DNA from 2 places in the Ruminococcus sp. RTP21484sp1_RTP21277st1_D2_RTP21277_210401 genome. Region 1 is predicted to be linked to the other one. Evidence: riboswitches for the same ligand, from Rfam matches in the RefSeq annotation. Region 1 holds a riboswitch; the other holds the start of a gene.
The links. A riboswitch is a leader RNA that binds a small molecule or an ion and turns the genes downstream of it on or off. The one in region 1 is predicted to bind FMN.

Region 1 (16,243 bases):
TGCGGAGATCTTTATTCCCTTCCGGCTCCGGTGTCTGCATTCCTTGAGAATGGCTGGGAGCTTCAGGATGTGGAAGATGGCGCTTATGTGGCTGGCCGGGATCTGGAATTTGTAGACATGATGAAGAATAACCAGAGTGTGCATTTCAGTGTTTACAATTTTACCCAGGATGCAACTGCCATCGAGAACTGTTTTGTACGGGAGCTTGAGGTAGGCAATTACGACAGTGATGCTCTTACCCTTACTCTTTCCGGTGGATTTACCCTGGGTGCGAAGAAGGCGGACCTGATCGCAGCTGCAGAGGAAAAAGGCTATGCGTGTGATGAGGACGGAGATTACCTGAATATTTATAAGACTGCAGATACCAAGATTGACAACCGGGCACAGTTCTGGTTTAACAAGGATGAGGATCCGGATACAGTGGCAAGTGTTGCGTACAGAAATGAAATTCTTCCAGAATAAGGGAGAACCCGATCTGGAGGTTTTGCAAAATTAGTAACAGGAGGGAAATATGAGCGACTATGTGATCAGCTGCTGTTCCACAGCAGACCTTACGAAAGAACATTTTGAGAAAAGAAATATTTCCTATATCTGCTTTCATTATGAACTAAATGGAAAAGAATATGCAGATGATCTGGGACAGTCTATGCCATTTGACCAATTTTATAAGGCCATGCAGGATGGTGCATCCACCAAGACTTCCCAGGTAAATGCAGATGAATTCGAAGAATATTTCGAAGGATTTCTGAAAGAGGGAAAAGATGTGCTCCATGTCTGCCTGTCTTCAGGAATTTCTGGCGTTATCAATTCAGCTAACGTTGCAAAAGCGGATCTGGAGGAAAAATATCCGGGGCGTAAGATCCTGGTGGTGGATTCTCTGGGAGCATCCTCCGGATATGGGCTTTTTATGGATAAACTTGCAGACCTTCGGGATGAGGGCAGACCCATTGAGGAGGTTCATGCCTGGGCGGAGGAACACAAGCTGAACCTGCATCACTGGTTTTTTTCCACAGATCTTACGTTTTATATCAGAGGAGGCCGTATTTCCAAGGCCAGCGGCTTTTTCGGCACGATGCTGAATATCTGCCCGCTGCTGAATATGGATGATCAGGGAAAACTGATCCCAAGATTTAAGATCCGTACCAAGAAAAAGGTGATCCGGGCTGTTGTAGACAAAATGGAAGAGTACGCTGAGGGCGGACTTGACTATAGTGGGAAATGTTATATTTCCCAGTCCGCATGTATAGAGGATGCCAGGGAAGTGGCAAGGCTGGTGGAAGAGCGTTTCCCGAAATTAAATGGGAAGGTTGAGATCAATAACATCGGAACTACCATCGGAAGCCATACAGGTCCTGGTACGGTAGCGCTGTTTTTCTGGGGAAACAAGAGAACGGCGTAATTAAAAAATTACAGATGTCAGATGGAAGAATGCTATATTGGGAACAACTGGCATGGCTTAATGGAGCAAAAAGTGAAAACAGCGAAATGGTGCTGCAATATATCTGGCCGGGATGCATCAGAATCCCGGCCTGCTGTTTCACTGCAAAGGAGAATGATGATTATGAAAAAAAGAAGTACGAAGGAAATCAAACTGCAGGCAAAAAAGGCATTGCAGGGACATGTTGGAACTGTGATCCTTGGGCTTCTGGCAGTGTATGGTCTGAATACTTTAGGAACAATCCTTTCTACCAATTTATTTTCTGGCACATCCGCGCTGGATCTGGTTCTCAGTGAAGTATTTATGCTGGTGGTGTCACTGATCGTGGGGATCATTTCCGCTGGTCTGGGGTATATGCTTTTGAATATTTCCAGGGGAAAGGAGTTTTCTCTGGGAGATCTGGGCTACTTTTTCAAAAACCAGCCAGACAGGGTGATCGTTGCAGGCTTTGTGCTGGCGCTGATCCAGCTGGTCACAGCAATCCCTTACTATTATGTGAGCTTTACCACAGATCCGGGACTGACTGTGGATTCCCAGATCCAGTGGCTTTCCATGACTCTGGGACTGCTGGCTGTAAGCACTTTGCTGAATTTTCTTATTTCCCTTCCATTTGCCATGACCTACTTTCTCATGGCGGATGACACAGAGCTTGGAGGAATCCAGGCACTGAAAGAGAGCGCAAGGCTGATGAAGGGAAATATCTGGAGATATGTGAAGCTGAATCTCAGCTTTATCCCGCTTTTGTTATTATCTGTGTTCACGTTCTATATTGCACTTTTCTGGATCATGCCTTATATGGAAATGTCCATGGTGGCATTTTATCGGGATCTGGATGGGGAACTGGACTACAGACTGCCAGGAGATGGAACTGCTGACGGCGGCTTTCATAACTGGACCAATGATTCTGGAAACGGATATGATACAGAAAATAATGACGGTTACAGAAATTAGAAATACAAGCAACAAGAGGAGATTGAAAAAATGGATATTTTACAGGTAATCACCCAGGAACTTGGGGTGCAGAAATGGCAGGTAGAAGCTGCTGTTAAATTGATCGATGAGGGAAACACCATCCCTTTTATTTCACGATATAGAAAAGAAGCTACTGGAACCTTAAATGATGAGCAGCTTCGTAACCTGAACGAGAGACTGACTTATCTTCGAAATCTGGAAGACAAGAAGAATCAGGTTCTTTCCAGCATTGAGGACCAGGGAAAACTGACAGAAGAGCTGAAAGCACAGATCCTGGCAGCACAGACACTGGTAGTGGTAGAGGATCTTTATCGTCCGTACCGTCCGAAGAGACGTACCAGGGCAACAATTGCCAAGGAAAAAGGTCTGGAGCCGCTGGCAAATATTATTATGCTTCAGATGACAGGCAAGTCCATCGAGGAAGAAGCAGAAGCCTTTGTTTCCGAGGAAAAAGAGGTTGCTTCTGTGGCAGATGCCATTGCTGGTGCAAAGGACATTATTGCAGAGCATATTTCCGATGAGGCAGATTATCGAATCCACATCCGTGATCTTACTGCAAAAAAAGGAACCATCAGTTCTACGGCAAAAGATCCGGAGGCACAGTCTGTATACGAGATGTATTATGAGTTTGAGGAGCCGGTGAAGAAGCTGGCTGGACATCGTGTGCTGGCGCTGAACCGTGGTGAGAAAGAGAAATTCCTCACTATCAAGGTAGCTGCACCAGAAGAAGATATTCTTCGTTACCTTGAGAAGCAGGTGATCACCCGAGACAATCCATTTACTACACCGATTCTGAAAGAAGTGACAGAGGACAGTTACAAGCGTCTGATCGCTCCTGCAATCGAGCGCGAGATCAGAAGTGACTTGACTGAGAAGGCAGAGGACGGAGCCATCAAAGTATTTGGCAAAAATCTGGAGCAGCTTCTCATGCAGCCTCCAATCGCCGGACAGACTGTCCTTGGATGGGATCCGGCCTTCCGTACAGGCTGTAAGCTGGCCGTTGTAGATCCTACTGGAAAAGTTCTGGATACCACAGTTGTTTATCCAACTGCTCCTACTAACGAGAAGAAGATTCGCGCTGCGAAGGATACAGTAGAAGCTATGATCAAGAAGTATGGCATTTCCCTGATTTCTGTTGGAAATGGTACTGCTTCCAGAGAGTCTGAGCAGGTTATTGTTGATATGCTGAAGGAGATTCCGGAAGCGAAGGTTCAGTATGTGATTACAAATGAGGCAGGTGCTTCTGTTTACTCTGCAAGCAAGCTTGCTACAGACGAATTCCCAAATTTTGATGTAGGACAGAGAAGTGCTACCTCCATTGCAAGACGTGTGCAGGATCCTCTGGCTGAGCTGGTTAAGATCGATCCGAAATCCATTGGTGTAGGGCAGTATCAGCATGATATGAACCAGAAGAAGCTTGGCGAGGCTCTGACAGGTGTGGTTGAGGATTCTGTAAATAAAGTAGGTGTGGATTTAAATACTGCTTCTGCTTCCCTTCTTGAGTATATTTCCGGTGTTTCCAAGGCTATTGCAAAGAACATTGTAATTTACCGTGAGGAGAATGGCCGTTTCACAAGCCGAAAAGATCTTCTGAAGGTTGCGAAGCTTGGACCGAAAGCATTCGAGCAGTGCGCTGGTTTCATGCGTATTACAGGCGGCTCCAATCCTCTTGACGCGACAAGCGTTCACCCGGAGAGCTATGAGGCGGCTTCCAGGCTTCTTGAGAAACTGGGATATTCCGCTGAGGATATTGCAGGAGGCAAGCTTGCCGGACTTTCCAGACAGATCAGGGATTACAAGAAGACTGCTGATGAACTGGAAATTGGAGAGATCACTCTTCGGGATATTGTAAAAGAGCTGGAGAAACCGGCACGAGATCCGCGTGATGAGATGCCGAAGCCGATTCTCCGCACAGATGTACTGGATATCAAGGATCTGAAAGAGGGTATGATCCTGAAAGGAACTGTCCGCAACGTAATCGATTTCGGAGCTTTTGTTGATATCGGAGTTCATCAGGACGGACTTGTTCATATTTCCCAGATGAGTGAAAAATTTATCAAACATCCGTTGGAAGCTGTAAGCGTCGGAGATGTTGTGGAGGTTCGTGTTCTCGGTGTGGATGAGAAGAAGAACCGGATCAGCCTTTCTATGAAAGGGTTAAATAAATAAAGAGAAGAGGGAAAGCATTATTTCTCTTCTCTTGACATTGCCTTGCAGAAAGCCTTTTTCAAACACGCTTTATAGCGTGTTTGGCAGAGGAATTAGAGAGTTGGATTAAAATGTTAGAAAATATGCTTGTTGTGTATCTGGTTTTAGTTAATATCGCAGCCTTCGGGATGTACGGCATGGACAAGCAGAAAGCCATCAGAAAACAGTGGCGCATCCCAGAGGCTCAGCTTCTTGCGGTGGCTGCCATTGGCGGTTCCGCTGGGGCTCTTCTTGGAATGCAGTTTTTTCATCATAAAACCAGAAAGTGGAAATTTCGCCTGGGTGTGCCGTTAATTCTGGCAGCGCAGTTGATACTGTGGAGAGTCTTGCAGTAGACGGTGGATAATTTGCTTCCAAAATGAATTTCCTGTGGAAAACAGGACAGATTGCTCTGTTTTAAATGGGTATTAGTTCCTGCCGCTTTTGCGATTTTGAGCGGGGTGGACGAAATTGTTTTTGGATAACAAGGGACAAAGTTGTTTGTGGGAAAGGACTGAAAAAAGGAGATGGGAATTTGGAAGGACAGGTTATAGAGAATGCAGTTCAGGAGACTGTCCAGGAAACAGTGGATAAAGTAAACTCCAACTGGGATCAGATCAAGGCTTACTTTAACGGTCATATTCCGGATTTGATCAGCTTCGGAATGAAAGTGGTTCTTTCTATTGTAGCGTTTTATGTGGGAACAAAGCTGATCAAGTGGCTGCTGAAGGTTGCGAAGCGTTCCATGGAAAAGGCCGGCATAGACATGGGGGTTGCCCAGTTCATCTGTTCTTTTGGGAAATTTTTGCTGTATCTGATTCTGATTTTTAATATAGCTACTAATTTCGGTGTGAAGGAATCTTCCGTAGCAGCTCTTCTGGGAACTGCCGGCGTTACCATCGGTCTTGCTTTGCAGGGCGGTCTGGAGAATCTGTCTGGCGGCGTTATGCTGCTTTTGTTTAAGCCTTTTCAGGTAGGAGATTATATTATACAGGATCAGGCTGATGGAACGGAGGGAACCGTATATAAGGTTGAGATGTTCTATACGACCCTGATCACCATTGACAATAAGCACGTAATCATTCCAAATGGAAAATTATCCAACAGCACCATTATCAATGTAACTGCGCAGAATTTGCGTAACCTGGAAATCAAAGTGGGAATTTCCTATGATTCCGATATTAAGAAAGCAAAAAAGCTTTTGCAGCACATTTTACAGGAAGATCCCGGAACCAAATCGGACAAAGACATGCTGGTCTTTGTAGACGAACTTGCTGACAGTGCCGTAGTCATGGGTCTTCGCGTCTGGGTGCCTACCGATAAATACTGGAAGATCAAATGGCGCCTCAATGAGAAAATCAAAGAATCTTTTGATGCCAACGGAATTTCCATTCCGTATCCGCAGATGGATGTACATGTGGTGGAGACAAATAAAGACAAATGATAATAGATATATAATAGAAAATATGAAATAGATGTACAAATAGATTTCCTATTGAAATTATCTTATTTCTATTGTATAATCCACCATGAAAAGAAAATTTCTTCGGGGCAGGGTGATCGAAATCCTTGGAAATCGAAATTCCCTACCGGCGGTATAGTCCGCGACCCGCTTTGGCGGCTGATTTGGTGAAATTCCAAAACCGACAGTAAAGTCTGGATGAGAGAAGAACGCGCAGAATATTTAGATCGGTTGATATTTTTTTGTACGTGCTCATTGCCCCGGAAGAGATTCCGGGGCTTTTTATGTGGTGATTTTAACGTTACTGGTTACTGTTCACTCCGTTCACAGTAACACGCTTCGCGATGCACAGAAATCATGCATTCGCATGATTTCGCGCGGCAATTCTCGGGTTTTCTGTGAACTTTGTTCACAAAAAACACCTCGCGGAACGTTACCAGTGAACAGTAACCGTTACTGTTTACTGGTAACATTTTAATCCCATACTTGCAGAAATTTTCTTTAAATATTATAATTTAAGGAGCAATGAGTATGAGCGAACAAGTAATCAAAAATGGAAACGTAATGGAGCGAAGCCGCACCAGAACCATTGCCCAGGTAGCAATGTTAGGTGCTGTGGCAGGTGTGTTGATGAATTTTGAGGTACCGCTGCCATTTCTGGCACCGTCCTTTTATCAGTTGGATTTCTCTGAGATTCCAGCACTGATCGGTTCTTTTGCAATGGGACCTGTAGCAGGTATACTGATTGAACTGGTGAAAATTCTGGTACATCTGGTAACCAAGGGAACTATGACAGCAGGCGTTGGTGATGTGGCAAACTTCCTCTTTGGCTGTTCTTATGTAGTTCCAGCCGGACTGATTTATCGTTATCAGCATAAGAAGACAAGAACACACGCAGTGGCAGGTATGGCAGCAGGTGTAATTCTTACCACAGTGCTTGCATGCTTTGTAAACGCATTTGTACTTCTTCCGGCATACGGCAAGGCATTTGGAATGCCGGTACAGGCATTTATTGAAATGGGTGCAGCAGTACACAGCGGTGTAACCAACCTTCTTACTTTTGCAATTATGATTCTTGTACCATTCAATTTATTTAAATACACATTAACCTCAGTGATCGTGTTCTTTATTTATAAAAGAATCCGTGTGATTCTTCGCGGTGACTGATTCTCTGTTCCTTGGTGAGATCTAGAGCCTGTTTGAAAAATCATTCCCGCAATCTGCACGCCCCACTTTGCGGTATATTTTGCCCGAATTCGGTTGCCGTAGCCCGCTACGGCGCCCTTATCCGGACAAAATCTCCCACAAATTGTGACGCACATCTTGCAGAAAGCCTTTTTCAAACACGCTCTAGCGAGACCTCTGACCAGAACAGCAAGAACTGACGAAAAGAGGTTCCTATGGGAAAAATCAACAGCATTACCAAACAGACAGATAATCGTTATGTAAACCTTTATAATGTAAAAGCCACCAGTGTGCACAATACCCCGGTAAACTATTTTGTGTCTTCCCGTGCAAAAGATGTAGACAGCCTGAAAATGGTGACACATAAGAACAATCCGGACGGTGTGATCATTTATAGCATTTATGGCGAAAAACATGACAAAGTGGTGTTGATTCGCCAGTATCGTTATACATTAGGTGATTATATTTATGAATTTCCAGCTGGTCTGGTAGAGCCAGATGAGAATTACCATGAAGGCGCAATTCGTGAAATGTACGAGGAAACCGGACTGAAGCTTGATCCTATTCCGGTAGCAGAAGCTTACCAGAAGCCCTATTTCACTACTGTAGGAATGACAGACGAGTCTTGTGCGACTGTATATGGATATGCCAGCGGCGAAATCAGTTCCAAGGCACAGGAAGATACGGAAGAGATTGAAGTGATTCTGGCGGACCGCGAGGAAGTGAAGCGGATTCTGAAGGAAGAGAATGTAGCGATCATGACGGCATATATGCTGATGCATTTTCTGGAAGATAAGGAACCATTTGGATTTTTGAATAAGATCAGGTAAAACAAAATCCCCGAAATTTTCGGGGATTTTGTTATTCATAGTATTCAATATCCTGACCGGAAGTATCGGATGAGCTGTCTCTATTATCGGAACCGGTACCAGAGCCATCCTCTGTATAATCAAGGTCTCCGCTGTCTTCTGTTCCGTAGTCCTCTGAAGGATCCTCTGTATAATCAGGAATATCGGTATTATCGGTAGTGTCGCTTCCTGAACTGTCTTCGGAATCTTCTGTAGGATAAGTAATCTGACCACTGTCAGAGGAATCCGTATCTGAATTATCATAGCTGCCGTCTACCTGGCTGCTGTCATAAGAAGTATCGTTCTGGCTGCTATCGTAAGAACTGTTATAGTTGCTGTCCTGGCTGTAAATCGGAAATTCAGCCTGTTCAGCCTGTTCAGCTGCAGTTTCCGGTGCTTCTGTCAAAGTGGTCTTGGCTGTGGGAACACGGCTCTCCTTGGGAACCACTACGGAAATTCCAAACATAGCCATACTAAGCAGAACCGCTGTGGATGCGATATGGAATTCATCTTTGTATCTCATAAATATTACACCTCATAAGTATCTTTATTAACGGTTATTCAACAGATATCCCAATTATAACACATCCAGGAATGATTTTGTAAAAAATAAAAACAGTATGGTTAAGAATAGTCACAAAGTCTGGATAAAATAGTCAGTTTATGTTATATTATATAGGAAAAAACATGTAACTTATTTATCTGATTTTATAAGTTTTTTTGTGGAGGGAACGGATAAGAACAGATAGTATAAGAATATAATTTCTATTATAAGGAAGGTGAGCAATTGGAAAATTATACTAAGTACAAGCTGAAAAGCAGTGATGAGCTTGCATCAGTGCTGAACGGCAAGGACAACCTGTTTGTGATTGCCTGTAATAAGTGCTTTAAGGAATTTGAGACGGTTGAGGAACCGGATTGCGATGAATTCCTGAAGTTTGCAAAGGAGCAGGGAAAGACTGTCACAGGTAGTGCGAAAGTTGATTTCTTATGCAACAAAATGCATACAGAAAGAAAATTGCAGGATCTGCTTCCGGAAGGAACAGAGAATGTGGTAGTAATTTCCTGTGGTCTTGGTATTCAGACTGTTGCGGATCTGGCAGGTAAGCCGGTTGTTGCTGCAAGCAATACCCTTAACTACAGAGGTCATCATGGCATGGCACTTACCAAGAAGAGCTGTGATGCATGTGCACAGTGTTATCTGAATATTACCGGTGGTGTCTGTCCCATCGTTGACTGTTCCAAGAGTCTTGTGAATGGTCAGTGTGGAGGAGCAAAGAATGGAAAGTGCGAAGTAGATCCCAATAAGGACTGCGCATGGGAGAAAATTTACCAGAGACTGGCGAAACAGGGACGTCTGGAAGAATTCCTTAATCAGCCCGTACAGGTTCGTGATTTCTCCAAGGTTAATTTCAAGGTGATCAATGATTATGTGAAATCAATCAGAGAAAACAGACTGGATGGTTATTATGGTGGTGTTCATCCGTCAGAGCGCAAGGAATTCAGTGAGCACATTGCTCTTAAGAAGTTCCCGGATCCGAAGACGGTTGTAATTTCCATGTCTCAGCATCTGGGTGCTCCGGCGAATCCCATCGTTCAGGTTGGTGACATTGTAAAAGTCGGTCAGAAAATCGGCGAAGCTGCCGGATTTATCAGCGCTCCTGTACATTCCAGCGTAAGCGGAACGGTAGTTGCTGTTGAACCTCGTATGCACGGCACAAGAGGCAGTGAAGTGATGGCTGTTGTTATTGAATCGGATGGAAAAAATACTCTGCACGAATCCGTACAGCCACATGGAGACCTTGACAAGCTTACTCCGGATGAAATCATTGATATCATTCGTGAAGCAGGAATCGTTGGTATGGGTGGTGCAGGTTTCCCGACCTGTGTCAAGCTGAAACCGGCGAAACCAGTTGATACCATCCTTCTCAATGGATGCGAATGTGAGCCGCTTTTGACAGCAGACCACAGAGTGCTTCTTGAGTATGCAGATGATATTATTTTTGGTCTGAGAGCAGTCCTTAAGACAACCGGCGCCCAGAAGGGTATCATTGTTATTGAGGATAATAAGCCGGATGCCATTGAATTAATGCAGGAAAAAGTTGCCAATATCGGAGATATGGAAGTATTTGTTGCCAGAACCAAATACCCACAGGGCGCTGAGAAAACTCTGATCAAGCGTGTTATGGGCAGAATTGTTCCAAGCGGCGGTCTTCCGGCAGATGTTGGTGTTGTAGTAGATAATATCAGTACAGTAAAGGCAATTTCAGACGCAATCCAGACAGGAATGCCTCTGATTGAGCGTGTTGCAACTGTTACAGGTGAGAAGATCAAGAATCCTGGAAACTTTATCATCAAAATTGGTACAAGCGTAAGAGAGCTGATTGACTACTGTGGTGGATTTACAGATGAGGATGTTCTGGTTAAGATGGGCGGACCTATGATGGGATTCCCTCTGAATACACTGGATGTACCTATGATGAAGGGATCCAACGGTATCATTGCAATTGATACAGATGAGACCAAAGAGCAGCCATGTATCAAATGCGGACGCTGTGTAGATGTCTGTCCGATGGAGCTGTCTCCGCTGTACTTTGTAAAATATGCCAAAGACGAGAACTGGCAGGGCATGAAGGACATGAATGTTATGGATTGTGTTGAGTGCAGATGCTGTCAGTATATCTGTTCTTCCAAGATTCCGATCATCGACAGTATTAAAGCCGGAAAAAATGCAGTAAGGGGGATGAAGTGATATGTTGATTACCCAGTTAAAAGCAAAAGAAGCAATCACATCACTGACAGCCGGAAAAAAAGTTTTCATTATTAACTGTCATGGATGTAAAGAGGTTCATTTTCCGGAAAAAGAAGCTGTTGAACTTCAGAAGGAGCTTTCCGCTGAAGGAAATGTGACAGGAATTATGACTACTGATTATATTTGTAATCCGGAAAATATGGAGCTGCGTCTTCAGAAACATATGAGCAAAATTCAGGAAGCAGATATGGTTCTTGTATTTTCCTGTGGTGTTGGTGTGCAGACAATTTCTGAATATCTGGAAGATAAGATGGTCTGTGCTGCCTGTGATACATATCCGGTACCTGGTTTCCAGGGAGTGACACCATTAGAATATAAATGCGATCAGTGCGGTGAGTGTTATCTGAATCTGACAGGTGGAATCTGCCCGATCACAGCATGTTCCAAGAGCCTTGTGAATGGCCAGTGCGGCGGTTCCAAGAATGGAAAATGCGAAGTGGACAGTGAAATGGAGTGTGGATGGGAGCGTATTTACAGACGCCTGAAAGAGATTGGACGCCTTGATATGCTGAAATGCCCGACACAGATCCACAATTTTGCTACAGATGATGATGTGAAATAAAAGGTTAATCCTAAATTTTTAATGATTGGAGCAAATATAATATGAAAATGAAAGAATTATTCGATCGTGGTGAATTTGCAGTTTCAGCAGAAGTAGGACCGCCGAAAGGAATCCATGTAGATGAGCTGGTAGAAGAAGCCAAAACATACCTTACAGGTGTTCATGCAGTTAACGTAACAGATAACCAGTCTTCTGTTATGCGTCTTGGATCTCTTGCAATGTGTAAGGTTCTCAAAGATGCAGGCATGAATCCGATCTTCCAGCTTGCATGCCGTGACAGAAACCGTATCGCTCTGGAGTCTGACCTTCTCAGCGCTGCTATGTTTGGTATTGACAATATTCTCTGTCTTACCGGTGATCATACTAAAATGGGCGATCATCCTCAGGCAAAACCGGTATTCGACCTTGATTCCGTATCTCTTCTTCACACAGTGAAGCTTCTGGAGTCTGGCGTAGATCTTGGTGGAAACCAGCTTGTTGGAGAGCCTCCGAAATTCTCCAAGGGTGCTGTTGTTTCTCCATGCAGTGATTCTGTTGATGCACAGCTTGCAAAGATGGAGAGAAAGGTTGCTGCTGGTGCTGATTATTTCCAGACACAGGCTGTATTTGAGCCGGAGAAATTTATCAAATTTATGGAAAGAGCAAAACAGTTCGGAAAACCTGTACAGGTTGGAATTATTATTCCGAAGTCCGCTGGAATGGCGAAATTCATGAATAACAATGTTGCCGGCATTCATGTTCCGGATGAGATGATTGAGGAACTGAAGGCTGACAAAGAAAAGACAAAAGCTGGAATTACCGGTGTTGAGATCGCTGCACGTATTATCAAAGAGTGCAAGCCATACTGCCAGGGTGTTCATATCATGGCACTTGGCTGGGAGTCCAAGATTCCGGATCTGCTGAAATTAGCTGAAATCTAAAAAGTCAAGCGGATATTCGCAACCCCAGCAGGGGACTTACTTTATTCGGTAAAATTACACGGGCCGTCCGAACCATGAATGCAGGAATCTGCGTTTGTGGAGGATGGCTCGTTTTTTTACTTGCTATGAAAGTCCTGGACGGCAACCAAGAATGAGCCATGCTTGCATCAGCGAATTCTTGGGTATCGGACGGGCTAGACCGTATGAGTAAGTAGGGCGATAGCCCGGATTACGAATGCGGTCGGCAGCTGTGGGAGTGCCATAGGCGCGGAACAGCTGACTTTCATATAAAAATAGTATTGTTTTAAACAGAAATGAACGATATAATTTTATTATTGGGAAGTGATGGGCAGGAGGAAAATTATATGGAAACAAACTATGCAAAAAGTGCATACAGAACCTTTTTATTCTGGGGAGTATGTTCTTCTCTTGGGGTTACCGTATCCACCCTTGTGGATGCTACTCTGGTAGGAAATTTTATAGGCAGTACCGGCCTGGCTGTGGCGAACATTGCAACACCGGTATTTCTGCTTTATCTACTTATGGGAATCACCTTAGGCGGCGGTGCAGGCGTCTTAATTGGGAAAAAACTTGGTGAAGCAGATCTGAAAGGTGCAAATCGGGTTTTCGGCTCCGTATTAAGTGCAGGACTGATAACAGGTGTGCTTTTCGCAGCAGCATCGCTCGTATTTCGCAGCGCATTATGCAGTCTGCTTGGTGCCACACCGGAGCTTTTGCCACAGGCACTGCAGTATCTGACTGTGGTATTTGCTTTTGCCCCGATTTATGTAGTGTATAATATTCTTTCCATAGCAGTGCGTACAGACGGCGCACCAAAGTTGGCTGCCATTTCTTCAGCTGGCGTTATTGTCACAAATTTAAGCCTAGATTTGCTGTTTATGAAAGTGCTGAACTGGGGACTGGTTGGGGCTTCGGCGTCTTTATGTATTGCGGAAACAGTAGGAACTCTGATTCTGCTTACTCATTTTTGGAACAAGCAGGCGCTTTTAAGCTTTCATTTTCACATTCCTACAGGAAATGAGATCAAAGAATATGTGGAAAATGGATTTGGCGTAGGCTCTGCATTTATTTTTCAGGCGGTGGTTATGCTGGTGTTTAATACCATGCTGTTAAAGGAAAATTCTGAAAATGGCACTTTTTCTGTGGCTGTATTTGGCGTTATTTATACCATGAGCACCATTCCGGGGGCCATGTTTGACGGTGCCGGAGCCGCGGCATCTACGGTTATCTCTATTTTAGGCGGTGAGAAGGACTGGAAAGGAATGCTGGCAGTGTACCACGATGGACTGCGGATCGTTGCAGCTGCAGGAATGCTTATGGCATTGTTTTTTGCTGCCGGCGCAAAGAATATTCTGGTTTTCTTTGGTCTGAATGATGGCCAGGCATTGGAAACAGCAACAGTGGCGTTTCGTATTTACGCATTAAGTGTGGCTCTGGCAGGAGTGAATGTGGTAACCACGTCCTTCTGGCAAACAATAGGAAAGACAAGATGCGCTTCCGGTTTATCTGTTTTACGCAACTTCATTCTCATGCTGGTGGCCGGATTTTTGCTGATTGAGAAAAAGGGTATTGTAGGGCTTGCGCTTGTGTATGTGATAAGTGAGGGAATTTGCCTGCTGCTGGTTTTGGCAATACAGATATTTGGAAAAATAAAAGATTACATAAAAGAAAAATACAGTTTTACCAACCGGGTTTTTGAGGAATATTATCCCATCGAGGAAGGCAGTATGGAAAAAATGTCCCAGAATCTGGAAGGGTTGTGCGATGAATGGGAACTTGATTTTAAACAGTCCTTCTTTATCCATCTGATCGTGGAGGAGCTGCTTCTGAATATTATGAAATTTGGTATCGGCGAAACAGATAAGAAATATTATGTATCCGTAAAAGTAATGGATAACAACGGTGAATGCATCCTGCGGATCCGGGACAATGTCAATTCCTACAATCCTTTCGACCTTCGCGGTGACGAGGTTGACCGTGCTGTAATGGAAATGATCAAGAAAAAGGCGAAGTATTATGAGTATCAGAGAAAGCTGGTGTTCAATTATCTTTATGTGACGATCTAACTTGTTTTACATATGGCAACATGCTAAACTGAGTTTAAATAAATTACCAGATGGAGGTGACCACTCATGAGCCAGACTGTGTCTCTGGGAGAATAAGGATTCTGTTACCTTGATCACACGTTCCCGGTATTTGGAAAGACATTTGTACTTGATAAAAAGGTAAAGAAAGTCCGCCTGTATGCAACCGCATATGGTGTTTATGAAGTGGCAGAGCTGCTTGGGGCTGCACCGCAGGCGAAACCGCTTTATGACGCTGTTGTGAATGCACTGAATGCGAAATGTAAAAATAACAAATAACAGCTATTTATCCCACTTTTCTTTCCGATATTCCCCAGGTGTCACCTGGTAGTGTTTTTTGAAGGCTCTGCAAAAATAATCTACATTGTGAAAACCAGTTTCGGCTGAAATGGTGCTGACTTTTTTCTCTGTATGGGAGAGCAGAAGAGCAGCCTGTTTCAGCCGATAGTTTATTAGATAGTTAACCGGCGTGATGTGCAGATAGCTCCGAAAAAGATTTAAGGCAGAGCTTTTGCTGATCATAGACTGTGCAGCAATTTCGTCCAGGGAAAGATTTCTTCTGTAATTTTCGTGAATAAACTGCATCATCAGCTGGAGTCTTGCGCGGTTTACAGAGAATTGTCCAGTGATTTCCGGTGTAGTGGAAAGGTCTGTATGCTTGTATATTTCCAGCCAGAGCTGCTGCATAAGGGCAGAGGTCAGAAGATGGCAGGAAGAACCGGAAGTCTGCGCAGAAATAATCTGCTTCATAAGATCAAGAACTTTGGCCTGCCAGGAAATCTCCCTGCGAAAAATCCAAAAAGGAATATTCGATGAAATGATAGGCTTCACATAATTCTGGTAAATATAGCTGTCTGTAGCTGCAAGGAAAGAGGGCATGCAGAGAAAGTTTGGGATGACAGCATCCACAGGAGAGGAAAAACGGTGAAGGAATTTGGAATTAATAAAAATGCCGCTGTCAGCTGGCAGCTCCAGCTGTTTTTCCCCAATCCATGCAGTTACGGTTCCGGATTGAATATACACAAATTCCAGCTCCGTATGCCAGTGCCAGTCTATGCAGTTAAAATCAAATTGGGCTAAATGCTCATAATAGTAGCGAAAGGGATAGTCCTGGCTTCCGTGGGGAATGGTCTCCATTAAATTTTCGTCGGTAATAATTTTGGTATATACGTTGGTTTCTTTCATATCTTGTTTATCCTCAAATCGAGACCTGGAGCCTGTTTGAAAATCATTCCCGCAATCTGCTCGTCCCACTTTGCGGTATATTTTGCAGAAAACCTTTTTCGAACCGCTCTGGGAAGTGCCCCGAAAAAATAGAAAATTAATGTTTTTACGATATTATACAATAAAAATCAGAAATAATCCAATGAAAAACACATTTAAATATAATATAATCCAATAAGACAAAAATCTTCTTTAAAGAAGAAAAAAAGGAGAACCAATCATGCCAAATTACCAGAAAACCAAACGAGCCTGTTATATGGGCTTTATCACCCAGGCTATAGCAGCAAATTTTGCACCTTTGCTGTTTCTGAAATTTCACACAGATTATCATATTTCCCTTGGAAATATTGCACTGATCTCCACCTGCTTTTTCTTTACCCAGCTGCTGGTTGACTTGTTTTGTGCCCGATTTGTGGACAAAATCGGATATCGCGTGTGCATTGTAACCTCTGAGATCAGTTCCGCTTTAGGACTGGTGGGGCTGGCATTTCTTCCGGAGCTTTTGCCAGATCCTTTTATGGGAATTAT
Region 2 (16,243 bases), on a different contig from region 1:
TACCTGGCTTCCGGCCTTGCAGCTGCCAAGACTGCTTCTTCTGATCGTCTCTGCCATCACATCGGCAGTAAATCCGTCCGGCTGAATCGACGTAACTGTCAGACACACACCATTCACAGCGATACTGTCACCGATCCTTGTCCCTTCCAGGACTTTCCGGGCTTTCACTGCCAGGATCCCTGATTCCCCTGTCAGCTGTATATAACGGACTTTTCCTTTCTCTTCTACGATTCCTGTAAACATGATTCCTCCTGTTTTTTATCACACACCTGACATTTTATCCGGATATCCTCACCGATCTGACAGATATCTGTATATTTCAGTTCCACTGCTTCAGACGGCAGTTCAACTCCAATACCCTCTACCGGTGTCTTCCCAGCCACACCGCCAAACAGCTTTGGTGCCACAAAAGCCTGTACTTCCTTTACAATTCCAGCTCGCAGTGCACTGTCATTTAACGTACCTCCTCCCTCCAGGAGGATGCTGTCAATGCCTCTGTTTCCAAGATCTGCCATCAGCTTCTTAAGGTCTATCTGATTCTTTTCGTCGGGACAGTAAATGGTTTCAACTCCCATGGTATGTAATATTTTTATTTTCTCTTTTGCATTTTTCTGTTCTGCATAAGCCACGATCGTCCGGTACTTTTCCGCACTTTTTACAATCTGACTGCCCGGCGGGATCCTGAGCTTACTGTCACACACAATCCTGACAGGACTTTTCCAGCCTTCTACCCGGACGTTTAACATCGGATCATCTGCAAGCACAGTTCCAATACCAGCCATGATTCCCATGTACTGATGCCGCATATGCTGTACTTCTTTTCGTGCAGATTCTCCGGTGATCCATTTTGATGCTCCTGTTTTCGTTGCGATCTTCCCATCCAGTGTCATGGCATACTTCATTACCACATAAGGGGTCTTCGTAGTAATATAATGGAAAAACACCGGGTTCAGCTGATCACATTCTTCTCTCATAAAATCTTCAACTACTGTTACACCGGCTTCCCTTAACATCTGTACACCTTTTCCTGCCACTTTCGGATTCGGATCTCTGGAACCGATCACCACTTTTCTGATCTTCTGTTCAATGATCGCTTCCGTACATGGAGGTGTTTTACCATGATGACAGCAAGGCTCCAACGTGACATAAATCACCGCACCTTCTGCTGATTCTGTAAGAGAAGCAATTGCATTACGTTCCGCGTGAAGTTCTCCATACTTTTTATGATAGCCTTCCCCGATGATCTTTCCGTCTTTTACGATCACTGCCCCTACCATAGGATTGGGATTCGTCCAGCCTTCTCCTTTTTTGGCCAGTTGAATAGCCCGAAGCATATATTCCTGATCCGTCATTTCTATTCCTTCTTTCTTATTCCTGTTCTTTGCCTGGGCTACGCCGAGGCTTTTAAACATGTGCAATCGGATTCACAGACAAGTGAATGGTATAGTTATTTCGAAAACGATGTACCAGATACAAAAAAAGCCTGCAGAAATATCTGCAGGGTGGAATTGATCTGTTACATATGATTGATAAATGAATGTCTGATTTTCCTATATAAAAAGCTCTGAAATGGATCACCATCTCAGAGCTCTGATACTACATTCATTCATACAAAAAATCAACTGTACTATCATCTTCTTCCATCCAGACTGTACTGTCGGCCCCGGAATCTCACCGGATCATGCCTCTCGGCTCGCGGGCTTTACCGCCGGTAGGGAATCTCACCCTGCCCTGAAGATATCTTTTTGTTTATTTTAATACTTTATCTGTTGTTTGTAAAGCAGAATTTTTATTTTACTTAGTTTACTGATGGAGATAGAATATCCATATACACAATAAATATCCTCATTTTATCCATATATTATATCGTTTTATGAATTGTTTTTTCATTAAAATTACACTATTTTTTCACTATTTTTCATTACTTCATCGTTTTCGCCAGTGAATTGAGCAATGCCCACATCTCTGGATTAGCCAATACTTTTGCCAGAAGTTCCGGATCGACTTCATCAGCAACAGAACCGTCACAAGCAACCAAACGATAACGGTTTCTGTATAGAGTTGGTTGAAGCTTCTGGTTAAAGATTTGCAAAAGTTCCCATAGTGCATTATCTTTTAATTTTGCACGCTGGTGATAGAAAGCGGCTTTTGATGGTGTTTCATCAGTGCGTCCGAAAAAATGATAAAGTTCTCTCTCTCTGATATTGTATATCCACTATAGTTTTAGATGTATCATCTTTACCATCTTGAATTGATCAGAAACTGTCATACTGACCTTTGTGGATAGCTTTAAGCCATTTTTAGGGATGTAACGATAGTATGGTTCCTCCGCAATCACCTTCACATTACCCCCGATCTTTGCTGCCAGTTCTTCCGCTGAATTCACATAAAAGAACATTTGTGCATCGGCATGGCCGACCTGTTTCATATATTTTTTCTTCATCATGGTCATTCCTCTTTTGTTCACCGTATCAAAAACAACTTCCATATTTCCAAATTGCCCAATCATACGCAGAAGGGCAATGACCTTATGTTCCTCAAAATAATGAAATAACCCGCCTGCAGTAACGAGAATAGGAGCATCAAATACATCATTGCGAACTTTTTTGATCCAATCCTTTGCAAAGGCATCCCCGGAAATATATAATTCCCTCTCTGGTTCGGGAAGAAGTCCCCGCCGGTATTCGATTACATGAGGCAGATCCACGGCATACCAGTGTGTCTTTCCGTTATCACATCGGTGATAGGTTGTCTCCAGACCACAGCCCAACTGGACAATCACACCGTCCGGTCTGCGTTCCAGAAAAGTCCGAATAATCCGATCCATATTAGCAGACCGGGAAGCAGAGGCCAAAAGGGTATACTGGCTCTGCATATTCTGTTTAATCAAGTCTGAAGGCAGCTTCTTTTTCAATTCCAATGCTTTTTTATCATATAAAATTTGCGGGTAATGCTCACTAGCATAAATTCTTCCCAGCATAGGGACGAACAGTGTATCCTCCACGACTCCTAACTTGGACATAGCCAAACCTCCTGTTTTGATACATTACTTTCTACCGACAAGCAACCGGGAAGAACCTAGCATCATCATGGCAGCCCGACGGTGGGCGCCAAAAGCTTCCTGTGCGGTATCAACAAGTCGTACTTCCTCATACCCCATATCCCGCAGTTTCTGCGCAAAACCTTCCATGTCACCGTACATCTTTTGTTTCATATCATCGTTAAGTGCAAAGACGCCGCCTTTTTTCAATACCCGCAGGCTTTCCAGCAGCAGTTTCTGCATATCTGCACCCATGACATTGTGATAGACATAGTTGCTGATGACCACATCAAAGCTCTCATCAGGAAAATCCAGCTGCTTCGCATCACCGTGCTGAAATACACAGCGGGAAGCCACGCCCTCACTTGCAGCATTTTTCTCGCAGAGTGCCTTGCTGTAATTGTACACAGCGCCCCAATAATCAATACCGATTACTTTTGCTTTCGGCCATGTCAGAGCCGCACGGATTGTCAGCGCTCCGGAGCCGCAACCTACTTCCAGAATCTTGCCCTCACCGTCATAGTCTAGGTGCGAGAGGACAACCCGGTGAACCTGTTCCATGATTCTGCCACCGCCAAAGGCATACTGCCGCCTGATCCATGTGATCCAGATCAGCAAAACCACAAGTGCGATTGTGATGATGGCAAACAGCACACCGAGAACAGCGACATGAAATACATAAAAAGAGAGGACAGCCAGCACAGCGGCCAAAACTCCGATTCCGCCAATGATGTAAAAGACAGGATTGGACATCCAGCTTCCATAGTCTTCCCCGTGGGTGCCAAGGCGGATATTCTCCTGCTTCCATTGGTTCCTTTTCATTGCACTACCTCCTTTTCCTTCTTCACGCAAGTTTCCAGTTCTGGCTTTCTGTCTGCAGTTTTACCATATGGGCATATACACCATTCTTTTCTTCCAGATCCTTTGGTGATCCTTCTTCTGCAACTGTACCATCAGAAAGGACAACGATCTTATCTGCTCCGGCTACGGTACGCATCCTGTGGGCGATAACCAGAACGGTTTTATCTGCGATCAGACGGGAAAGGGCTGTCTGTATCAGAGTTTCATTCTCCACATCCAGGGAAGCAGTAGCTTCATCCAAAAGAATGATCGGCGCATTTTTCAGAAATGCACGGGCAATAGAGATGCGCTGGCGCTCTCCGCCGGAAAGTTCACAGCCATTTTCCCCGATATTGGTATGCCATCCATCTGGTAATTTTTCTGCAAATTCATCTACATTGGCAAGTTTCGCAGCCGCAATGACCTGTTCATCTGTGGCGTCTTTGTTTCCGATTCGGATATTTTCCAGAATCGTATTGTCAAACAGCGTAACATCCTGGAATACGATGGAATACAGAGAAAGCAGTGTTTCCGGGTCTATTCGGGATACATCCATGCCTCCCACGGTAATCTTTCCTCTGTTAATATCCCAGAACCTTGCTGCCAGCCGGGATACGGTTGTTTTTCCGCCGCCGGACGGGCCCACCAGAGCCGTAACCTCTCCCTGCTTTGCCGTAAAGGAGACATCTTTCAATACAGTTTCTCCGGTATTATAGGCAAACCCGACATGGTCAAAGACAATATCATACCCCTGATTGGAAAGCCTATCACTGCCCTGCTGGATGGGATGATCGAGAATTTCATTCATATGGGCAATATTGGTTCGTGTACTGATGACTGCCGCAAGATTCTGGAGTGCGCCCTGCAGAGGGTCATATAAACGGGATACTACCAGAAGGAACATAAAGAATGTAAGCACGGAGAGGCTTCCTTGCATGAGCAAAACAGCTCCCACCAGCGCAACCGTTGCAATACCAAGCTTCAGCACCAGCGATGCGGAAACCACAAAAACAGCAAGGCCGAATTCATTGAGGATGGAACGATGCTCCACGGCACGGATCTTCTTTTCCAGACCTTTTAAATATGCCTGCTCCGCATTGTTCGCTTTCAGGTCACGAACCGTTTCAATGCACTCCTGTATCCCGTCTGCGCAGGCCATCTTTACATCCATGGCTTTCTGATTCAGATTTTCCTGAATCTTTGCGGAAAATCCCACAATCGCAAAGGCAACCGGCAGAACCCATAAGGCAGCCAGTGCCATTCTCCAGTCCGTAAAGAGCAGACCAATGGAAATCAGAACTGTAGAAATGATCGAACCCGCAAGCTCAGGGATAAAATGCGAAAAACTCTGCTCCAGGAAGGTGCAATCCGCCATAATGGTACTGGTAAGATCGGCTAAATCCTTTTTCCCGAAAAAGGAAAGGGGGATTTTGCGCAGATGTTCTGCCAGGGTAATGCGGCGGATACCGCTTTCTTTGTAAGTGGCAAAATAGGTCGCATTGTATTGAAAGAAAGTGGTCAGCAGAATCAAGCCAATACACACCACGCAGCCTGCCACATAAAATGGAATTTTCCCGCCGGGAACACCCCCGTTCATCAGATCGCTGACCAGGTAATATAAAAGTCCCACCGGAAACATAAAAGACAGATTCTGAAGGACACAGGCCAGGCAGCCTTTGATCAGGTCTTTTGCTCCCTGTTCAGACAGGGCATATTTTTTCTGCAGTTTTTTGATCATATTACTGCACCTCCTTTGTTACCTTCCATTGCACGGAAGTCTGGTAATTTTTCCACATACGGCTGAATATACCGTCTTTTGCAAGCAATTCGCGACTGTTTCCGCACTCGGCAACCCGTCCGTCGCAAATGACAAAAATCTGATCCACATTTGTTACGGTAGAAAGCCTGTGGGCAATCATAATCACTGTCTTACCCTCGGAAAGTCTTGAGAAAGCAGCCTGTACGCGGCTTTCGTTATCCGGGTCAGCAAAGGCAGTGGCTTCATCCAGAATGATAATCGGAGCATTTTTCAGCATCACACGGGCAATGGCAATTCGTTGCTGCTCGCCGCCGGAAAGATAGACACCCTTTGTACCGATGACCGTATCCACACCCTGTGGGAGTTTTTCCAGAATATCATCGCATTGCGCGTGATGAAGGGCAGTCAGAACTTCCTCACGGGTAGCTTCCGGTTTTCCCATACGCACATTTTCCAGAATAGATGCCTTGATCAGACGGCTGTTCTGAAATACGAAAGACACCGTGTTCATGAGTTCCTCTTTCGGGATGTCTTTCACATTAACACCACCGATTTTTACCATTCCGCTCTGGGGATCAAAGAATCGGGAAATCAGGTTGGCAAGGGTTGTTTTTCCACCGCCGGATGGACCTACAAAAGCTACCGTCTGTCCTGCAGGAATGGTCAGTGAAATATCTTTTAATACTTCTTTTTCTCCATCATAGCTGAAATGAACCGATTTCAGTTCCACGGAAGCGTTTTGGGGATGCTTTGAATGTTTCGTTTCCTCCAGAGGCTTCAAATGCAAAACGCTGTCAATTCTCTGTAAAGCGTCGTCTACGATCATGGCGTTTTCACTTTGGAACATAATGCGTGTCAGTGTGACAGAAATAACCGGTGTAATGATGATATAGAAAATAAGATCCAGTAAGAAACCGGAAGTCACACCGTCTTGCGTAAGCAACAGTCCTCCGGCAATCAGTGTGGCAAAAACGCCGTTGATCGCAGCTGTATAGAACATCATCGGTGTCCGAAGCTGCCTGGTATAAGCAATCACCCATACTTTATACCGGTCAATGGAGTCTTTAAACTTCTTAAAGGAAAAGATCGTCTGGCCAAAGGTTTTTACCACCGGAATCCCACGGACATACTCTACCGCTTCATTGGACATATCATCCAGCGCATTCTGGTATTCTTTCATCTTTTCCTGCATCTGCTTTCCGGTCATTGCCATCATGATCAGAAACCCCAGCACAACCGGAACAAGACTCAATAGTCCCAGTCTCCAGTCAAACACGAACAACAGCACCAAAAGACCGCAGGGGGTTGCAATGGCATTGGCTCTGTCGGGAAGCTGATGGGCGAGATAGGTTTCGGTGGCTGCGCTGGATTCGTTGACAATCTTGCGCAGTTTTCCGCTGCCAAAACTCTCGGCAAACCCAAGAGGAAGCTTAACAATATGCTCCATGGTCTGGATACGCAGGTTTGTGGCGATACGAAATGCTCCCAAATGGGAACACATCAGCCCTGCTATGTAGACAAGCACCGCTATAACCGCAAACAATACTGCCATCCAGCCATTACCGGTCAGGTTCTGTGCCTGGCCAAAATTCGGTGCCACCTCCAATACTTCCTTGATCATTTTCCAGATGTAATAGAAGGGTACCAGAGCAATCAGGGCACTGATTGCAGAAAACACCCAGGAAGCATAGGTCAGGTACTTATGGCTGCCTGCAATTTCCAGCAGGCGTGATAAATTGGATTGTTTTTTCAAAAAAATTCCTCCTTTTCTTTGTGTTTATGATAAAGAGAACACGTCTATGTTCTTACAATATCCGAATTTAGGTTAGCAGCAGCTAACTGTCAAACAAAAATTATAAGGCATTACTGCCCCATAATTTTCATCCATCCTGCTGTATAAAAGGCGCGCATTTCTCTAACGTAGTTTTCGGCATCTTTTAGCGGCATTTCATGAATGATCAATTCAAAAAAAGTATGAAACATGCCGGTGATCAGAATATGCTCCAGCGAAGGATCGATATGGGGAGAGGGCCTTCCAAGCTTCCTTAAAACCTCCTGATAGGCATGAGTCCCTTCCACTTCAATCTCCACCATTTCATCAATTAGCCCGGCAAATTTTGTTCCTTCCGAACAGACAAGGATCAGTTTACATTCCTCTAAATGCTCATACGCATAATGAAGAATATTGTACATGCAGATTCCCGAAATATCACTCATGACTTCCGGCTGTCTGGCAGCTGGAAGTTCAGCAAACTCCTGCTGTGCCTTTATAAAACGGTTGCGAATATATTCATAATGCTCACCAACGATGGCTTCAAAAAGTTCTTCTTTACTTTTGTAATATCCGTAAAAGGCTCCGGTAGTCATTCCCACGGATTTCACAATATTCCGCAGGGAAGCGTCTTTATATCCTTTTTCTAAAAATTCCGCTTTCGCTGCCCGGTGGATATTTTCTAAAGTCATTCCATTTCCGTTTATTTTGCACACCTCCTATATAACAGTGCTATATAACGCTGTTATAATTTTAATCTCTGAAAAAGGTTTTGTCAATAGCAACAAGAAATAGTTGCATAAAAACTGCAATCCAAACATCATTCTGCACTTTATTACTGATAAAATTTTTAAATACTGGTTTTGACAAAAGTTTCCTTTTTTCTAATAAATGATAAGCAGGGTGGAGTTTGTTCTCACACCCTGCTTTTTGATTATCATGAATTACTCGAAGATCTTCTTCACTTTTTCTTTCAGCCTGTCCATGCACCTGTAAACTGCCTTTTCGGTAATCTTCAGATACCTGGCGATTTCATGAGTGCTGGTCTTATCATGAGTCAGTGCCTCGATAGCTCGCTGCAATTCGTCCTCATTCTCCGGGTCAACGCTGCTAGTTGCCTCGTCCAAAATGACAACCGGTGCATTTTTCAGCATGGCACGGGCGATGGCAATACGCTGGCGCTCCCCGCCGGAAAGGTGGGAACCGGCGCTGCCGACAACCGTATCATAGCCATTGTCCAGCCCGCGGATAAAGGCGTCGCAACCACTTTGTTCGGCGGCCTGTTCCACCTCCGCGTCTGTGGCGCTGGGTCTTCCCATGCGGATATTTTCCCGGATACTGCGGTTAAACAGGTAGTTGTCCTGAGATACATAGGAAATCTGATCTGCAATTTCAGACAGCGGTATATCCTTCAGCTCATGACCGCCGAGGGTAATGCTGCCGGATGTAACATCCCAATATCCGGCAATCAGCTTTGCCACCGTCGATTTGCCGGAGCCAGACGGCCCCACAAGGGCGGTCATGGTGCCGGGCCGGATGGTCAGGCTCACACCATGCAAAACCTCTGTTGTCCCGTCATAGGAAAAAGACACAGACCTAAGAGAAATGCCGGTATCTTCCAGCTTGACCGGCGTATCCTTATGGTTCAGTTCTTCAGCGTTCAAAAGCTGGCTGATTTCTTCCACATTTGTCCCTAATACGGCCAAATCGTCCGTAAAGGTAAAGGCTGCAACAATCGGCCCAATCAGTCCCAGCGAGAAAATTACGATAGACAGGAAAGTGGAAAGTTCCAGGCTGCCGGAGATCCAGAACGCGAAGCCGCAGGGCAGCACACAAATCAACACCGATGGCAAAATGGCGTTGTAGGCGCTCATGGTTTTTTGGTTTTCTCTCATCCAGTCCACATAGTAGTTGGCGTTATAGTTTACTGCGTCAGAATATTTTTTGTAGGAACCGGCGGATTGACTAAACGCTTTGACTACCTCAATCCCACCAATGTACTCTACAATGACATTTGCCATTTGCTTGCCTGCCTTAACCGCGCCTTCCCATTTGACGGGATAATTCTTCATGCCGGCAGACATGACAGCAAGGCCCACCACCAGCGTAACAAGTGACAGAAGCGCCATGCGCCAGTCCAAAAGGAACAGGTACACGGCGATAACAAGCGGTACCAGCACATTTGCCGTCATTTCCGGGATCAGGTGTGCGAAGGTTGGCTCCATACCTTCTACCCGGTCAACAATCGTTGTTTTATACTGGCCGGACGGAGTATCTAAAATCGTCCCCATCGGGACGCGGGCCAGCTTTGCGGTGATATTTTCCCGCAGATCGCGCAGCGTGTAATAGGTCGCTGTGTGGGAAATCGTTGTAGAAAGACAGGAAAACAGCACCTTCCCAAAGTATCCGCACAGTGCAATAATACCAGCGGTCACATAGCGGGAATAATTCTGTTCCCCAGACAACATCATTGTGACAATATGCGCCACGCAGAAATAGGGCACCATCTGGCAGACAACGCCTAATACCGCAAGGATAATACTGCCAATGAATTTCCCGTGATAGGGTTTGCCCCATCCCCATAAGACGCCTATGGGTGACTCCTTCTTTTCCTCCTTCATTCTGTGGACACCTCCTTCTCCATATCATTCAGGAAAAACTTTAGCAGCCGGTTTCGGCCATCGCCGTTCGCTATGGAATAACTTTCCAGAATTTGCCCATTTTCTAAGTGAAGGACATAATTGCAGCAGCGTAGAATAAATTCCGGGTCATGCGTTACCACAAGCGCGGTTCTTCCGGCATTTGCCACCTGATTGACAACATTGGCAACCTGCCTCATGTGAAACAGGTCAAGGCCACTGGTCGGTTCATCAAATAAAATCAGAGGGCGCTCCGAAGCAATCGCAGAGGCAACCGCCACGCGCTGCTTTTGACCGCCGGACAGTCCCATCGGGTGGCAGTCCTCAAAGGAAAGCAAGTCCATCTCCTTTAAGATTTCTCTTGCCCTTTGCTTATTCTCGGTTCTCATACTGAGCAGAATTTCATCCAGAAGACTTTCGGTAAAGAGCTGGTGGTTTACATCCTGCATGACCATATAACAGAGTTTCAATCGTTCTTTTCTGGAATAGTTCTTGCTCTGATCCTGCACCGTTCCTTTGAAGTGCTTTTCCAACCCGCAGAGGCACCGGGCAAAGGTGGATTTTCCCGCACCATTATGTCCGATGATGGCCGTGGCGCTGCCGAATGGGAAAGAGGTTTCCGTTATATGCAAGGTTTCCGGCTCATGCTTATAGGCAAAGGACACATTCTTTATCGTCCAAACCGCCTCATTCATTCTCTGCGGCGTGCCTTCAACTTCTGAAAGCCCCGCAAGATCAAGAGGGCGCAATCCCATATCATCGCGCTGTCTTGCCGACAGGCCGCAAAATTTCTCTGCTGTATAATCACCTTCGATTTCTCCATCTTTTAGGTACAGGACACGGTCAAAGAGGCCGGACAGATAATACAGCCGATGTTCAGAGATGATGATGGTCTTTCCCTGCGATTTCAAAGTAAAGAGTAGCTGTCGGAAATCAGCGATAGCGTATGCGTCAAGGTTGGATGATGGCTCATCAAGCACATAAATATCCGGGTCAATTGCCGCTGCCGATCCGCAGGCGATTTTTTGCTTTTCACCGCCGGACAAAGAAAAAATACTTCTATCAAGCAGCGGCTCCAACTTTAGCTGTGCAGCTACACGCTTTACACGGTCACGCACAAGATCTTCCGCTATGCCGTGATTCTCTGGGCCGAAAGCCAGTTCGCTGGTCGTGTCTACATTGAAAAACTGAGAACGCGGATTTTGAAATACAGAACCGACTTTCAGAGAAATATCAAACAGTGACAGGTCACGGGTATCCTTTCCATCCAGATAGACGGAGCCGGTATAAGTCCCCTCATGATAATGGGGGATCAAGCCGTTAAACAACCGGGTCATGGTTGTTTTCCCACAGCCGGAAGTCCCGCAGAGCAGGACAAAAGAACCGTCCTCAATAGTGCAGGAAATATGTTTCAAAGCGCCACCGGCCTGCCTCTCACTGTCGGGAAGGGTACTGGCAGGATAAGAAAAGGACACATCTTGACATTCAATCATTTCCTTCACCCCCTTGCGGAAAGCACATAGATTTGCGCTGCAAATGCTCCCAGACAGATCAGCAGGAAAATAACATCCTGCACATGAAAACCCAGCTTACAGATATTCGTCCGTTTTACCGGGCCTCCCAATCCCCGCGTAAGGGCTGCCTGGGACAGTTCCTCTCCGATTTTGACGGAGCAGATCATCATGGGGACAATCCGATACTCTAAAATCGCACCGACTTTTCCACCACCAAAGCGGACGCCACGCATCCGCATGGCGTCCCCAATAGCGCTCCATTCTTCCGCAACCGTGGGAAAGAAGCGAAACATCACAGACATAGGAATGGTGATCTGCTGCGGCAGGTGGAGCCGTTCCATCGCCGCAACAAATTCGCTGACCGTGGTTGTCGTTACCACAAAATATCCCATGACCACGCTGGGGGTGAACCTCAGCAGAATGCCAACAATGGCTACTGCAATGTAGTTTGCTACGCCAGCCAGTCGTGACAGACCGAACATTTCCAGGCACAGACTGCCTCCAAAAATCAGGATATAGAAAACAGCGCCTTTCCATTTTCTGGCCGCTGACAAAAGTAACAGCGGGATCGCCGCCAACACGATGATGTAATACTGCATGATGCCTTCATACGAACCGCCTAAAATAAAGACAGCTATGGTAATCAGTACCGCCAGTTTTGTCCGGGGGTCTAATAAAATTCCGCTATTGTTTTTTTGACTTGCAAGAAGTTCGCGGCTCATTACACAATTCCCGCCCGCTCAAAGTGCTTTTTGAAAATCTTCCGTCCGATCAGGCCGCCGACAAGACCGCTGACGAAAGCAGCAATAAGCAGTACCGGCAAAATCCAGTCGGGCATATAAGCCATGAGCGTATCGGCATATTCCTGACCGTAGCCGGGGAGCAGGTTCTGGTAGTAAGCGTCACGCGTCACAACGATGGGAATAAAGGCGCCGATTACCCACATGGAAAAAACGCCGTGGATCAGCACTTCGCGCTTGGCATTTTTGTAGTCACAGGCTTTCATCATAAAATCGGAAATCAGCCCGAAGATCAGCCCGGTAGGGATGCACCACCAGCCCATGCCGGTCAGCAGCATAATGATACCCAGCAGCACTCCGCAGATGGTAAGCATACCGAATTTTTTGATTTTGGAGAAGAACAACATCATCGGAATACCGCCCACAAGCGGCACGATCACGCTGATAAGCGGAATAAAGATCGGGATAAAACCGATAGACGCCGCTGCGAAAATGACGATAAAGTAAATCGCCGTAAAAATACCGATGTTGATTAAGTCCTTTCCTTGCAATTTGTTGTTCATTGCGAAACCTCCTAACATGATTACTTTCGTCTTTGTTAGTTCTTGCTAACTAACCCTAATGATAGCATACAATCAGCTGTGCTTCTATGCACATATCGGTATTTTAAGCCCGTATAGCAAGGAGTTTTTTCGCTCTGCCAGAATATCCATTGACCGGGAGTTTTCTCGCAGGTATAATAATATCAGCGATTTTGCATGATGAAAGGGGCGAAGCAGTTGCGTAACATGATATGCAACATTTTAGAAAACAGCGATGCTGTTTCTGGTGTGACCTTGAAAAACAGTCCAAATAGCAGCACATTGCTTTTGGATCGGGCAGATGGCAAGGGACGCATGACATTCCATACGCTCTTTCCGGGGCTGACTTTGGCTTTTATTTTTGTAAACGCTCCCGTATGGCCGGAGTCGGATGAAAATTCAAATCTAAAGCCTTTGCTGATTAACTATTGCGTTTCGGGCAGAAGTGAATTGCTTCTGGATGACGGCTCCTACATTTACCTGAAGGAAAATGATTTTTGTGTCAGTGAACAGACCGCACAGAAAGAATATATCTTTCCCACACGGCAATATCAGGGCATAAAAATATACTTTGACCTGCCACTTCTTTTACAGTCCTGCGGTGAACTTTTGAAATCTTTTTCACTTGACCTCCCTACGCTGGAAGAAAATTATTGTGGCAACCATAAGACATATATCAACGGAGCGGACAGTGAGCTGGAAAATATATTTCAAAAACTCTGGCGGCTATCTGAAAAGCCCTCTGCCTTCCATTTGCAAATCTATACGCTTGAACTTCTCCACCGGCTTTTTAACATGGAAATCCGGCCTTCGAAAACCTGCGGCTTCTACACGGAAACGCAGGTTGAAATTGCAAAAAGGGCAGCGCAAATTCTCTCAGATGATCTTTGCCAGCACATTCCTGTACGGCAGATTGCAGAACGCTTTTCGGTCAGTGAAACCAGCCTGAAAAATTATTTTAGAGGCGTATATGGACAGAATATATCCACCTGGCTGCGGGAAATCCGTATGAACGAAGCCGCAAGGCTTCTTTCGGACACAAAGCGTCCGATTGCCGAAATATCCGAACAGGTCGGCTATTCTAATCAAGGGAAATTTGCAGCTGTATTTAAAAAACAGCTTGGATTATCACCCTTAGAATATCGACGATTCAAAAATTTGGAAAAATACTAAAGCCGAGATAGATTAATACTCTCGGCTTTACTCATTTCACATTCACAATTTGGTATTCAAAAACTAATTGTTTGATCCACTCCTTCTCTTTGATATTTGTTTGTTCGTAATAATTATAGATTTCCTCTACAGAGAGTTCTTTTAAAACCTTCTCTCCATTTTCTTCACATTCTTGTACTAAGCATCACTTAGCAAACTCATCAGATCAACCATTCCTTTCCCTCAGATATTCAAACAGTGCCTCGGTAAACTCTTCTTTCTTTGCTCTTGAAACATTCAGTTCTATTCCGCATTTCAACCGTAGTACGCCTTTTTCTAACCCTTCTACTTTTCCAAAATTAACAATGTAACTATAATGTGTCCTAAATGACCTTGTCTCTTATAAAAAATGAAACGAAAGTAAGTTTCTTTTACTGCCAGCCTTAGAAAATTACTACCAGCAGCATCTTGAACTGTTCCTGTCCATATACTGCATGGGGATGTTTTGCTGGCATGACGATGGAGTCGCCTTCTTTTAGGATATATTCCTCGCCGTCAATAGTTACTTTTCCTACACCATCCAGACAGGTCACGAAGGCATCCCCGCCAGATTCATGGGTGCCGATCTCTTCGCCTTTGTCAAAAGAAAACAGAGTAACACTTACGTGTTCGTTCTGCGCCAGTGTTTTGCTGACTACCTGTCCGTCCTGGTATTCTACCTGCTCTTTTAAAGCCATGACTTCTGCTTTGTTGATGTTCTTAATTCTTGTCATTTTTTATGTCTCCTTTTTTAATTTATATTGTACCCAGTACAGTGAAAATTAAGTATCTGCTATATTGACGCAGTATATGAAAAGTCAAATTAATCAACATAGTGGCTACTTAATATTCGCTGTACTAAGCATAATGTGCCTGTTATACTTCACAATAATACAAGAAGGATCTAAGTTTCTCCCATCCTGCCTCGTCGAAGTCCCCATCCAGGGACAGGTCATAAACTGGTGCCTGGCAGTGGTCGTGGATTCCTCTCATATTCAGCACCATAGCAGTGTTTTCATAGCGTGGTGCCATCATCAGGATACCGCTGCAGTTCTCACCCAGTTCCAGTGCTTTTGCATAACGGTATCGTCCATTGGCACCAGAGTAGTCTGACAGATACTCATCGGCACGTTTTTGAAGCCCACTTAGGTCTTGGCTGAAGCTGCTTCTATCTCCCAGGCGCTCATGGATTGCCAACAGCTGTTTTTCCAATTTCTGGAAAAACTCTGTCGCATTTTTATTGCCAGAGGCTTCTTTCCACAGAAACAGCATCATCTCAGACAGCGGTGCCCGGCGGCACAGGATTCCTTCATACTCCAGCTGCTCCAGGATTCCCTCATTTAAGCTGGTCAGGCTGGCAGAGGTTCCAACTAATCCCAGTGATTTGGCTGAGGTACTTTCTTCTCCGATCTCCTTCGCCCAGCGGCGCAGGTCTTTCCACTCATGGAGGCTGCCATCTGGAAGCAGAGAGCGGTAACACTGATCCCGCATATGCGGATCGGCACTGTAAAGGATGTCGCCGCAAACCAGAGCCTTCATCAGAAGCTCCGGATCATCTGCGGTCACTGGAAGTGTCTCCAGGATCGGCGCGATAATGTCCACATGCTCATATCCCTTGCGGTCCAGTACCGTCCGGACGGCTCTTGCATACTGTCCATCTGCATCTGCACCCTCGTTAAATGGGATCAAGAACTGCAAATCCTTCTGCTCTTCTTTCGGTGTCTCTTCCAACAAGGTCAAAATCTGACCTAACATCACTGGGAACGGCAGATATTCCTTGGAGTTGGTCTCTGCACGTCCCTTCATCAATACTTCACGGGAATAGTCTGGCAGTGTTTTTCTCTTTTTATAGCCGCACTGTTCAAAATAGTTTTCCAAGTACCAAGTGTGGTAACCAAGATCCGGCAGTACAAGTGTCTTGTCCTCATCCGGCTTGAACTTAATATTGGCTGGCTTCATCTTCACATCCAGGATGTTAAAATCTTTTGGCATCTGGGCTGGCGGTCTGTGGGAGATACTGTTAAGGAACGCCTCAATACGGGTAATAATACCGACTGCCGAATACTGCTCATCCACCTCGATCTGAAGGTACGGCTTATCCCCCATCTCTTCACGGAACATATGGTTTACAAGGGTATCAGGACCGCATCCGTGGTTGGTAAGGTAAA

Region 2: linked by a shared signal. The riboswitch ahead of ribD (bifunctional diaminohydroxyphosphoribosylaminopyrimidine deaminase/5-amino-6-(5-phosphoribosylamino)uracil reductase RibD) and the one ahead of AB5706_RS09120 (ECF transporter S component) in region 1 are both predicted to bind FMN.

What each region holds. Positions count from the first base shown of each region.
Region 1 is NZ_JBCOMJ010000011.1:17,277-33,519, forward strand. Features, by position in the region: gene AB5706_RS09090 (hypothetical protein) at 1-462, shown strand, start outside; gene AB5706_RS09095 (DegV family protein) at 512-1,399, shown strand; gene AB5706_RS09100 (DUF975 family protein) at 1,562-2,389, shown strand; gene AB5706_RS09105 (Tex family protein) at 2,420-4,579, shown strand; gene AB5706_RS09110 (DUF1294 domain-containing protein) at 4,690-4,953, shown strand; gene AB5706_RS09115 (mechanosensitive ion channel family protein) at 5,133-6,041, shown strand; FMN riboswitch at 6,136-6,273, shown strand; gene AB5706_RS09120 (ECF transporter S component) at 6,591-7,226, shown strand; gene AB5706_RS23095 (DUF6783 domain-containing protein) at 7,190-7,540, opposite strand; gene AB5706_RS09135 (NUDIX hydrolase) at 7,460-8,074, shown strand; gene AB5706_RS09140 (hypothetical protein) at 8,106-8,615, opposite strand; gene rsxC (electron transport complex subunit RsxC) at 8,880-10,844, shown strand; gene AB5706_RS09150 (methylenetetrahydrofolate reductase C-terminal domain-containing protein) at 10,846-11,466, shown strand; gene AB5706_RS09155 (methylenetetrahydrofolate reductase) at 11,508-12,386, shown strand; gene AB5706_RS09160 (MATE family efflux transporter) at 12,752-14,473, shown strand; gene AB5706_RS09165 (AraC family transcriptional regulator) at 14,774-15,676, opposite strand; gene AB5706_RS09170 (DUF6783 domain-containing protein) at 15,673-15,837, opposite strand; gene AB5706_RS09175 (MFS transporter) at 15,936-16,243, shown strand, end outside.
Region 2 is NZ_JBCOMJ010000017.1:54,579-70,821, forward strand. Features, by position in the region: gene ribE (riboflavin synthase) at 1-243, opposite strand, end outside; gene ribD (bifunctional diaminohydroxyphosphoribosylaminopyrimidine deaminase/5-amino-6-(5-phosphoribosylamino)uracil reductase RibD) at 225-1,352, opposite strand; FMN riboswitch at 1,629-1,743, opposite strand; gene AB5706_RS12515 (class I SAM-dependent methyltransferase) at 2,216-3,022, opposite strand; gene AB5706_RS12520 (class I SAM-dependent methyltransferase) at 3,047-3,862, opposite strand; gene AB5706_RS12525 (ABC transporter ATP-binding protein) at 3,885-5,618, opposite strand; gene AB5706_RS12530 (ABC transporter ATP-binding protein) at 5,620-7,392, opposite strand; gene AB5706_RS12535 (TetR/AcrR family transcriptional regulator) at 7,503-8,126, opposite strand; partial or broken gene AB5706_RS12540 (ABC transporter ATP-binding protein) at 8,454-10,031, opposite strand; gene AB5706_RS12545 (ABC transporter ATP-binding protein) at 10,028-11,542, opposite strand; gene AB5706_RS12550 (energy-coupling factor transporter transmembrane component T) at 11,548-12,285, opposite strand; gene AB5706_RS12555 (MptD family putative ECF transporter S component) at 12,285-12,866, opposite strand; gene AB5706_RS12560 (helix-turn-helix domain-containing protein) at 13,092-14,057, shown strand; partial or broken gene AB5706_RS12565 (LytR/AlgR family response regulator transcription factor) at 14,263-14,418, opposite strand; gene AB5706_RS12570 (cupin domain-containing protein) at 14,480-14,809, opposite strand; gene AB5706_RS12575 (hypothetical protein) at 14,952-16,243, opposite strand, start outside; gene AB5706_RS12580 (sigma factor) at 16,202-16,243, opposite strand, start outside.